DNA from 3 places in the Arthrobacter sp. Helios genome. Region 1 is predicted to be linked to each of the others. Evidence: predicted binding sites of a transcription regulator. Region 1 holds the regulator's gene; each other region holds the start of a gene.
What was found. Region 1 encodes LexA, which represses DNA repair genes until DNA is damaged. Its sites were predicted from a motif close to TCGAACANNTGTTCGA; they were not measured.
Positions count from the first base shown of each region.

Region 2: a site for LexA is predicted at 1,557-1,572, ahead of ruvA (Holliday junction branch migration protein RuvA). Genes of this name have one in related genera too.
Region 3: a site for LexA is predicted at 1,431-1,446, ahead of umuD (translesion error-prone DNA polymerase V autoproteolytic subunit). Genes of this name have one in related genera too.

Region 1 is NZ_CP095402.1:849,058-852,328, reverse strand. It holds gene ArtHe_RS03710 (histidinol-phosphate transaminase) at 1-565, opposite strand, end outside; gene ArtHe_RS03705 (LysM peptidoglycan-binding domain-containing protein) at 709-1,173, opposite strand; gene lexA (transcriptional repressor LexA) at 1,633-2,355, shown strand; gene ArtHe_RS03695 (ATP-dependent DNA helicase) at 2,449-3,271, opposite strand, start outside.
Region 2 is NZ_CP095402.1:1,599,117-1,602,387, reverse strand. It holds gene pdxT (pyridoxal 5'-phosphate synthase glutaminase subunit PdxT) at 1-143, shown strand, start outside; gene ArtHe_RS07115 (YebC/PmpR family DNA-binding transcriptional regulator) at 147-902, shown strand; gene ruvC (crossover junction endodeoxyribonuclease RuvC) at 913-1,521, shown strand; gene ruvA (Holliday junction branch migration protein RuvA) at 1,624-2,256, shown strand; gene ruvB (Holliday junction branch migration DNA helicase RuvB) at 2,258-3,271, shown strand, end outside.
Region 3 is NZ_CP095402.1:1,663,024-1,666,294, forward strand. It holds gene ArtHe_RS07400 (TIGR00645 family protein) at 1-401, opposite strand, end outside; gene ArtHe_RS07405 (VOC family protein) at 686-1,075, opposite strand; gene ArtHe_RS07410 (hypothetical protein) at 1,138-1,287, opposite strand; gene umuD (translesion error-prone DNA polymerase V autoproteolytic subunit) at 1,460-1,882, shown strand; gene ArtHe_RS07420 (Y-family DNA polymerase) at 2,055-3,271, shown strand, end outside.

The sequences.
Region 1 (3,271 bases):
CACCTGCTTCGTAGACGGCCTCCACGACGTCCAGTCCGAGGGCAGTTCCCGTGGGGTTGTTCGGCGTGCAGAGGAACACGATGTTCGGAGCTGCGGCCCGTACCTGTGCAGCCGCGGAGTCCGCGGTCAGGGTGAAGTCCGCCGCGCGTTCGCCGGTGAGGTAACGGGTGCCTGTTCCGCTGGAAAGCAGCGGGTACATCGAGTAGGTGGGCGGGAAGCTCATGGCAGTCCGGCCGGGCCCGCCGAAAGCCTGCAGCACCTGCTGCAGAACCTCATTGGAGCCGTTGCCGGCCCAGATGTTTTCGATACCCAGCCCGTGCCCAAGGTAGGCGGCGAGCCGTTCCCGGAGTTCGGTGAATTCCCGGTCCGGGTACCGGTTGAGCCCGGGCACTGCCTGCTGCACAGAGGCGGTGATTGCCTCCTGCACTTCCTGGGGCAGTCCATGGGTGTTTTCGTTGACGTTCAGCAGGATGGGCACTTCCAGCTGCGGCGCACCGTAGGGAGTGAGCCCCCGGAGATCGTCACGCAGGGGAAGTCGGTTGAGTTTTTCCAGCTGTTCAGTCACCTGTCCAGCTTAAGCCGCACCCTCCTCCGCACAGAATCCGCGGCTCAAGGTGACGCTGGATAAAGCTCCGGAAGGGACAGCCCCGTCGGATCCGGCCCGCCTTCTCTGCTGCCGGAACCATTGCGGGAACCATTGCAGGAGTGCTAGCCGGAAACCGGAATGTACAGCTGGGCACCGGCGGGAACCACGGCGTCCGAGAGGTTGTTCAGTTCCATGATGTCGGCGATCACTTCGCGGGGATCCCGCTCCGGTGCGTATTCGGCCGCCAGCCCCCAGAGCGAGTCTCCCGTGCTGACGCTGATCTGCTGGGTCCGGGTCACCTCGCCGGAGCCGCCTGCGGCCAGAGCCGGTGCGGTGAAGAAGCCGACGAAGGTCAGGAGCGCTGCCCCGCCGAGCATGATGGGGGCGCCCACAAGCAGGAGCCGTCCGCGGCGGGTCAGGCGGAGCGGCGCAGCGGACGCTGCCTGCCTCGGCGCCGCAGCGGCGGTGGAGGCGGAGCGGGAAGCCTGGGCGGGGCCGGAAGTCTGGGAGGTGCGGGAAGTCTGGGAGGTGCGGGCAGGGCGGGCAAAGCTCAGGGATGTGCGGGGTGCCGCAAGCTGAACTGTCATGGCAAAACCTTTCCGGTTCGAACCAGGTCCGGATACAGCCGTAACTCCACGGCTTCGAAACTGACTTCGAACAGTTGGCAACCTTGAATCGAACATGTATTCGATTCCTGCTGTTCCTTTTCTAGCATCTATCTACGAACGATGTCGAGACTCACTCGAACAAATGTTTGAAAATGACCTTCCGCTCCCCTAGCGTTAAGACAAGTGGAGAAGCCATTCCCGCGGTTCCGGCACTAAACCGGAGCCGCAGTGAATCTGAATTTTGTCTGTACTGCTCAAAATTGCTCAGGATTACTCAGACTGGCTCTGATTTGCTCTGATTTACTGATTTGCCGTTCGAAATCAGGGAACCATCCACCACTGACATTGCAGTGACCAGCACCAACCGCCCCGGCCCGGCCGGATGCTCGAAGGGAAGCCGAAGTGCCCCGTAGGACCAACTCCGAAGGCCGTCCGGCTGTGTCCGCTCAGACCGGTTCCATCCGTCCCAAGTCGCTGACGCCCCGGCAAAAGAAGATCCTCGAGACCATCCAGGCTTCCGTTACCGCCAACGGTTACCCGCCTTCCATGCGGGAGATCGGCGACACGGTGGGGCTCGCGAGCCTGTCCAGCGTGACCCATCAGCTGAGCCAGCTGGAAAAAATGGGCTACATCCGCCGCGACCCCAAGCGTCCGCGGGCAATGGAGATCCTCGTGCCCCTGCTGATGCACACCGAGCGGACCGGGGCGGGAGCGGGTGCCGGGGCCAAGTCAGCGGAGGCGGATTCCGCTGCGGAGTCGAACGTTACGGAGCTGACGACGGCCGTGGACACGGCTATGGTCCCCCTCGTGGGCCGGATCGCTGCCGGCGGTCCTATCCTGGCCGATCAGGTCGTCGAGGAGATGATCCCGCTGCCGCGCCAGCTGGTCGGCCACGGCGAGCTGTTTATGCTCCGGGTCTCCGGCGATTCAATGGTTGACGCGGCGATCTGTGACGGCGACTGGGTTGTGGTCCGCCGCCAGCCGACGGCCGAGAACGGTGACATTGTGGCTGCGCTCCTGGATGACGAGGCCACGGTCAAGACCTTCCGGCAGCGCAACGGCCACACCTGGCTCCTGCCCCAGAACACCCGTTACGAACCGATCATGGGCGACCACGCGACCATCATGGGCAAGGTTGTTTCCGTGATGCGGTCCCTCTAGCCGCTTCCCGAAGGAGGCAGCACAGGAACGGGAAGGCCCCGGCAGCCGCCCGCTCCACTGGCTGCCTGCTTCACCGCCCGCCTCACGTCCCTGCTAGGACGCCGCTTTCTGGGCAGCGCTGAGCCGTTCAAGGATTCCCAGGGCGACGCTGCGGTCGGTGGTGGACCAGAACGGCGGCAAGGCCGCACGCAGGAACCCGCCGTAACGGGCATTCGCCAGCCGGGAATCAAGAACGGCGACCATACCGCGGTCACCCGATGCCCGGATCAGCCGTCCAGCGCCCTGGGCGAGCCGGACAGCGGCATGGGTTGCGGAGACCGTCATGAACCCGTTGCCGCCGGCTTTCGCCACGGCCCGGGTGCGTGCCGTCATCAGTGGATCATCGGGCCGCGGGAAGGGAATGCGGTCGATCACCACCAGGCGGCAGGCCTCCCCCGGAACGTCGACGCCCTGCCACAGAGACATGGTTCCGAACAGGCAGGTGGCGTCCTCCTCGGCAAACTGCTTCACCAGCGCTGACATAGAGGACTCGCCCTGGCACAGGATCGGGAAATCAACCCTGAGCCGCATCGCCGCGGCAGCCTCCTCTGCTGCCCTGCGGGAGGAGAATAAGCCCAGGGCACCGCCTCCGGAGGCCTTGAGCAGCGCTTCCAGTTCGTCGAGCTGAGCCGGTGATGTTCCCCGTTCCGGCTTCGGCAGGTCCCGGGCTACGTAGAGCACACCCTGCCGCGGATAGTCGAAGGGGCTGCCGACGTCGGTGCCGGTCCAGGCCGGTGCGGCCGCGCCCACCAGGCCAAGACCACCGGCTACGGGACCGAATTCCGACCCGATCGCCAGCGTCGCCGAGGTCAGGACCACAGTGTGGCCGTCAAAGAGACCGTCGCGCAGCCGTCCGGCGACGGACAGCGGGGCAACG
Region 2 (3,271 bases), 750 kb from region 1:
CATCGGAGGCGGAAAAGGATTCAGTCGCTAGAATTGTGGCAGTGCGTTCGGGAAAGCTGCTGGCTACCTCGTTCCATCCGGAGGTCACGGGGGAGAGCCGCATCCACGAACTATTTATTCAAATGATCAGAGGAGACGCGTAAAGCATGTCGGGCCACTCGAAATGGGCAACCACCAAGCACAAAAAGGCCGTCATTGATGCCAAGCGTGCCAAGTCCTTTGCCAAGCTGATCAAGAACATTGAAGTTGCGGCCCGCGCAGGCGGCGCCGATATGGCCGGCAACCCCGGCCTGGAGCTGGCCGTCCAGAAGGCCAAAAAGACCTCTGTTCCCATTGACAACATCAACCGGGCCGTCAAGCGCGGCGCCGGCCTGCTCGGTGAAGCCGTCGACTACCAGACGATCATGTACGAGGGCTACGGACCGCAGGGCACCGCACTGCTGATCGAGTGCCTCACGGACAACAAAAACCGCGCCGCCTCCGAAGTCCGGCTCGCCGTGACCCGCAACGGCGGCAACATGGGCGACCCCGGTTCCGTGGCGTACATGTTCACCCGCAAGGGCGTTGTCACGCTGCCGAAGAAGGACCTCACCGAGGATGACCTGCTGATGGCGGTGCTCGACGCCGGTGCTGACGAAGTCAAGGAGGCCGGGGACAACTTCGAGATCATCTCCGAAGCTGCGGACCTGCGGGCCGTCGTCGCCGCCCTTGAGGAAGCCGGAATCGAATACGACACCGATGAGGCAGAGTTCCTGCCCTCCATGCACGTGGAGCTCGACGCAGACAACGCGCGGAAGTTCATGAAGCTGGTCGACGCGGTGGAGGACCTGGACGACGTCCAGAACGTCTACTCCAACGCCGATATCTCCGCGGACGTCCTCGCGCAGCTCGAAGAAGACTGAGCGCCCCGCCGTGCCGATCCGGGTCCTGGGGGTGGACCCGGGCCTCACCCGCTGCGGGCTGGGCGTGGTGGACGTGGAAGGTAACCGCCGGGCAACCCTCGTGGCGGTCGGGGTCGCCGGTACGGCAGCGGGCACCGCTCTGGATGCCCGCCTGCTGGCGATTTCCGAGGCGATTGAACTGTGGCTGGACACCCATACCCCTGATGTTTTGGCGGTGGAACGGGTGTTCAGCCAGCTCAACGTCAGTACCGTGATGGGCACCGCCCAGGCCTCCGGCGTCGTGATAGCCGCCGCCGCGCGCCGCGGCATTCCGGTGGCCCTGCACACCCCCACCGAGGTGAAAGCCGCGGTGACAGGTTCCGGTTCGGCGAACAAGGAAGCCGTGGGACGCATGGTCACCAAGATCCTGCGCCTGGACGAGATGCCGCGGCCGGCCGACGCGGCAGATGCGCTGGCACTGGCCATCACCCATGCCTGGCGCCGCGGCGCGCTGGGGCCCGGCCAGGCTTCGACAGCCGGTTCAGCTTCCTCCGGAGGCGGCCCGGTGCAGGGCGGCCTGACCGCGGCGCAGCGGATGTGGGCCGAGGCTGAGGCCAAGGCAAAACGCGCCCGCCGCTGAAGTGCCGGGAAATCCGGAGCGGACCAGTAGGCTGTTCGTAGATATGTTCTATTCAGTTCACGGATTATTTTCAGTTCCCGGATTATTGCTCGGAGTTCCCACATGATCGCCTCCCTTCGCGGCGTTGTAGCGCACGTTGGCATCTCATCTGCCGTTATTGACGTCAACGGTATCGGCATGCTTATCCAGGCAACGCCGCAGACCCTCGCGTCGCTGCGGACAGGTACCGAAGCGCAGGTTCATACCGCACTGATCGTGCGTGAGGACTCCATGACCCTGTTTGGCTTCGCGGACCCGGGGGAGCGGGAAGTATTCGAGATTCTGCTCAGCGTCAGCGGCGTCGGCCCGCGCCTTGCCCTCGCGGTCCTGGCTGTGCACAGCCCCGAGGCTGTGCGCGTCGCAGCGTCCAGCGGGGATGACAAGGCATTCAGCAAGGTTTCCGGCATTGGACCGAAGGGCGCCCGCCGCATCGTGCTGGAACTCGCCGACAAACTCGTGCCGCTTGGGACCGCTGAAGCACCGGCCGGAGCCCCGGCCTGGAATGACCAGGTGCTGGCAGCCATGACCGGCCTCGGATGGTCCGAAAAGGACGCCACCGCCGCCATCGAGGCCACCGCTGCCGAGCATCCGGACACGGCGAAGGTCGGCAACGTCGCGGAAATCCTGCGCCTGACGCTGCGCCGCCTCGGCCAGGACGCCGCCCGCTCCCGCGCACCGCAGAAGCAGGCCGGCTAGCGTGGCCGCCGCCGAACCGCTCACCACGGCCGCGCCGGATCCGGACGACAAGGCCATTGAAGCCGCCCTGCGCCCGAAGAACCTCGATGACTTCGTGGGTCAGAAGCGGGTCCGCGAACAGCTCTCCCTGGTCCTGGAAGCCTCGCGGCTCCGGGGCCGCAGTGCGGACCACGTGCTGCTCTCCGGTCCTCCCGGCCTCGGCAAAACCACTCTGTCCATGATCATCGCCGCGGAAATGAACGCTCCGCTGCGCATCAGTTCGGGACCGGCCATCCAGCATGCCGGAGACCTGGCCGCCATTCTCTCCTCCCTCACGGAAGGCGAAGTGCTGTTCCTGGACGAAATCCACCGGATGTCCCGTCCTGCGGAGGAAATGCTGTACATGGCCATGGAGGATTTCCGGGTGGACATCGTCGTGGGCAAGGGCGCCGGGGCAACGGCTATTCCGCTGGACCTTCCACCCTTCACGCTGGTGGGCGCCACCACCCGCGCCGGGCTGCTGCCCGGACCCCTGCGTGACCGGTTCGGCTTCACCGGGCACCTGGAGTTCTACTCCACCGCGGAACTGGAGCTGGTCCTGCGGCGCTCGGCCATGCTGATGGACATGAAGGTCAACTCGGCCGGCTTTTCCGAAGTCGCCGGACGGTCCCGCGGAACACCGCGAATCGCCAACAGGCTCCTGCGCCGGGTCCGCGACTGGGCGCTGGTCCACGGAGTCGACCAGATTGACGCCCGCACGGCCGGAGCGGCACTTGATATGTATGAGGTGGACGAACGCGGGCTGGACCGGCTGGACCGCGCCGTGCTCCACGCCCTGGTGACCAAATTCAACGGCGGACCGGTCGGGCTGTCGACGCTCGCGATCGCCGTCGGCGAGGAGCCGGAGACGGTGGAAACCGTCGCGGAACCGTACCTCGTCCGGGAAGGCCTGCTGGGCCGCACACCCCGCGGACGCATCGCGACCCGGGCCGCCTGGGAGCACCTCGGACTCGAGATGCCGGAGTCAGCTGCGCAC
Region 3 (3,271 bases), 810 kb from region 1:
GCCTCAACGAAGGACTTCAACAGGTGCACCGAGGAGATCCCGATGATCGCCATTGCCAGTTTCACCTTGAGGATGTTGGCGTTGACTTGGGAGAGCCACTCGGGCTGGTCGGGGTGTCCATCCACGGACAAGCGTGAGACAAAGGTCTCGTAGCCGCCGATGGTGACCATGATGATCAGGTTGGCCACCATCACCACGTCCACCAGACCCAGGACCATCAGCATCATCTCCGCCTCGTTCAGGGTGGTGATGTGCGTGGCCAGGTGCCACAGCTCCCGTATGAAGGTCACAACGTAGAGCAGCTGGGCGACGATCAAGCCGAGATAGAGGGGTGCCTGGAGCCAGCGGCTGGCGAACATCACGGCACCCAGATAGCCGCGGGCGCGGTTGCCGGGGCTCATGCGGCCGGGCATTCCATGCGCTGCCTCGTGCCGGATCGTCTCATGCAGGACTGTCAACTAATACCCTCACTGTTCTCGCTTTTCTCCCCCGCAGGACTGTCGGCGAAAGCCGGTGTGTCGTCACCAACTGGCGCCGTGGGCTGAGTCACATCAGCCGGACACGCAGGGCAGGATTCAGCGACCCCCCGTGAGGGTGATCCCCGGTGGGGCAGTGACCCCCCGGTGGGGCGGTGGGTCCCGGTAAGAGAGCAGGATCCAGTGACCCCCGGCGAGGTGGTGCCCGGTCAGGACTCCATTGCCGCGATCTGCAGGAGGTTGCCGCAGGTATCGGAGAAGACCGCCGTGGTCACCGGGCCCATTTGGACCGGCGGCTGGGTGAATTCCACTCCGAGGCCCAGCAGCCGTTCATACTCCGCCTGGACGTCCTCAACAGTGAAGGAGTTGAACGGAATTCCGTCGCGCACCAGCGCTTCCTTGAACGGCGGCACCGCCGGGTGTCCGCTCGGTTCCAGCAGCAGTTCGACGCCGCCTTCCTCTCCGGGGTTCCCGACGGTGAGCCAACGGGCGCCGCCGGCGGGCTCATCGGCCCGCTTCTCGAAGCCGAGGACCCGGGTATAGAAGTCCAGAGCCTTGGCCTGGTCGTTCACAAAGATGCTTGCCAGAGTGATTTTCATGGCTGTTGCCTTTCTGCACCCCCGCGTCTTGCGGATGGCAGGACACTATCCCGGGACGACCATCAGGACTGCACGTGGTTGCGCCTGTGACGGTGCTCCAGAAGCAGCCTGGCCCCGTTGAGAATCAGCGTTTCCACGGGAACATCCTGTTCCGCGGCCAGTTCTTCCAGCTCCCGCCCAAGTTTCGGCGGAATGTGCACCTCGACATTCATAGGTTAAACGGTATCCCTGACGGAGACCCTCCGGTTACCACACCGCAGCGGGTACCGCAGGCCGGGCGCCTTCGGTTGAGCGCCCCGCACACCCTGGCGATGAGGCCCGGCTTTGGGGCTTCGCAGTGCTAATCTGAGAGGACTCGAAAGTATGTTCTAAGAAAGGCTGCGGATGCCAGTGTTTTCGGGGAATGTTCCCGGCTCCTCGCCGCGCAGCCAGGCGCTGTCCGACGCCGATGCCGCCTCGGGCTTTCCCAGCCCGTCCCGCGATTACTTCGATGGCCGGATCGACCTGAACCGGCACCTGATCCGCGACATCACCTCCACATACATCGTGCGGGTGTCCGGGGACTCCATGACCGGCACTGGAATCAGCGACGGCGACGAACTGATCGTTGACCGTTCCCTCACACCGCGGGACGGCGCCGTCGTCGTCGCCGTCCTCAACGGCGAGCTGGCGGTCCGCCGGCTCCGGCTGGCCGGCCGTGGCATAGTGCTGGCCGCGGAGAATCCCCACTATGAGGACATTCCGGTGCCGGACCCGGCGGAGCTTTCCATCTGGGGCGTTGTGACACGGTGCCTGCACCATGTCTGAGACTGACCTCTCGGACGCGGGCGGCTCCGAGGCAGTGGCGTCACGGCCCGGACTCCGTGCTGACGCCGTTATCAGCTCCGCCCTGCCCGGCCCAGCTCGTGTGCCAGGGCCGGGTCCAGGGCCGGGTCCAGCGCCCACTCCAGTAATACCGCGGCTGCACCGGATAGCCCTGGTGGACGTCAACAGTTTCTACGTCTCCTGCGAGCGCGCGTTCGATCCGGCGCTCGCAGGCATTCCGGTGGTGGTGCTCTCCAACAATGACGGCTGTGTGGTGGCCCGGTCGGACGAAGCCAAGGCGCTGGGCATCAAGACCGGAGAACCGTGGTTCAAGCTGGCCGACGCCGCACCGCGGCTTGGCCTGGTCCAGCGTTCAAGCAACTACGAGCTCTACGGCGATCTCAGCTCCCGGGTCATGGAGCTGCTCGGCCGGTACGCGCTCTGGCAGGAGGTCTACTCCATCGACGAATCGTTCCTGGGCCTGGCCGGCACGGCAGAAGAACTGGATACCCAGGGTGCGGACATCCGCACCGCCGTCGCCCGCCACACCGGCCTGCCGGTCTGCGTGGGCATCGGCACCACCAAAACGCTGGCGAAGTTTGCCAACCGCATCGCCAAGCAGAACAAGCATCTGGGCGGAGTCTGCAACCTGGACACCATGGATCCGGACGTGGTGGAGACCATTATGTCCCGCGTCCCGGTGACCGGGCTCTGGGGCGTGGGAACCAAGCTGGGCAAGCGTCTCCACGCGCTGGGCATCCGCAGCGTCGCGGACCTGAAGGCGGCAGATCCGGCACTGATCCGCAGCCGTTTCTCCGTTACGCTGCAGCGTACCGTCCTGGAACTGAACGGGACCTCCTGCCTGCCGTTGGAGGAAGAGCGCGCAGACCGGCAGCAGCTGATCTTTTCCCGCAGTTTTTCGGCACCGGTGACGACGGCGGCGGAGATGCGGCAGGTGATGAGCATTTACGCCCAGCAGGCAGCGGCCCGGCTGGAACGCGAGGGGCAGCAGGCCCGGGTGCTTACCGCTTATGCCGGAACCTCTCACTTCAGCCAGAAGGCGGCGTCGTTCCCCTCCGTCACGGTGCGGCTGCAAAGCCCCACGTCCGATCCTGTGGTGCTTACCCGGGCCGCTGTCGGCGCGCTGGAGGACTCCATCGTTGAGGGCGTCCCCTACACCAAGGCCGGTGTGATGCTGAGCGGCCTGTCCGACGCCGGTGCGCAACCGGTGTTCGACGAATTCGTCTCCGCCCATGAGCACCGGCATATTGGTGAGCTCCTGGGCAAGGTTGCGGACAAGTACGGTGCCGCCAGCATCGGTTTGGGCCTGGCCGGTCTCTCAAATGCGAAACCGGACTGGACCATGTCCCGGAAGTTCTCCTCCCCCCGATA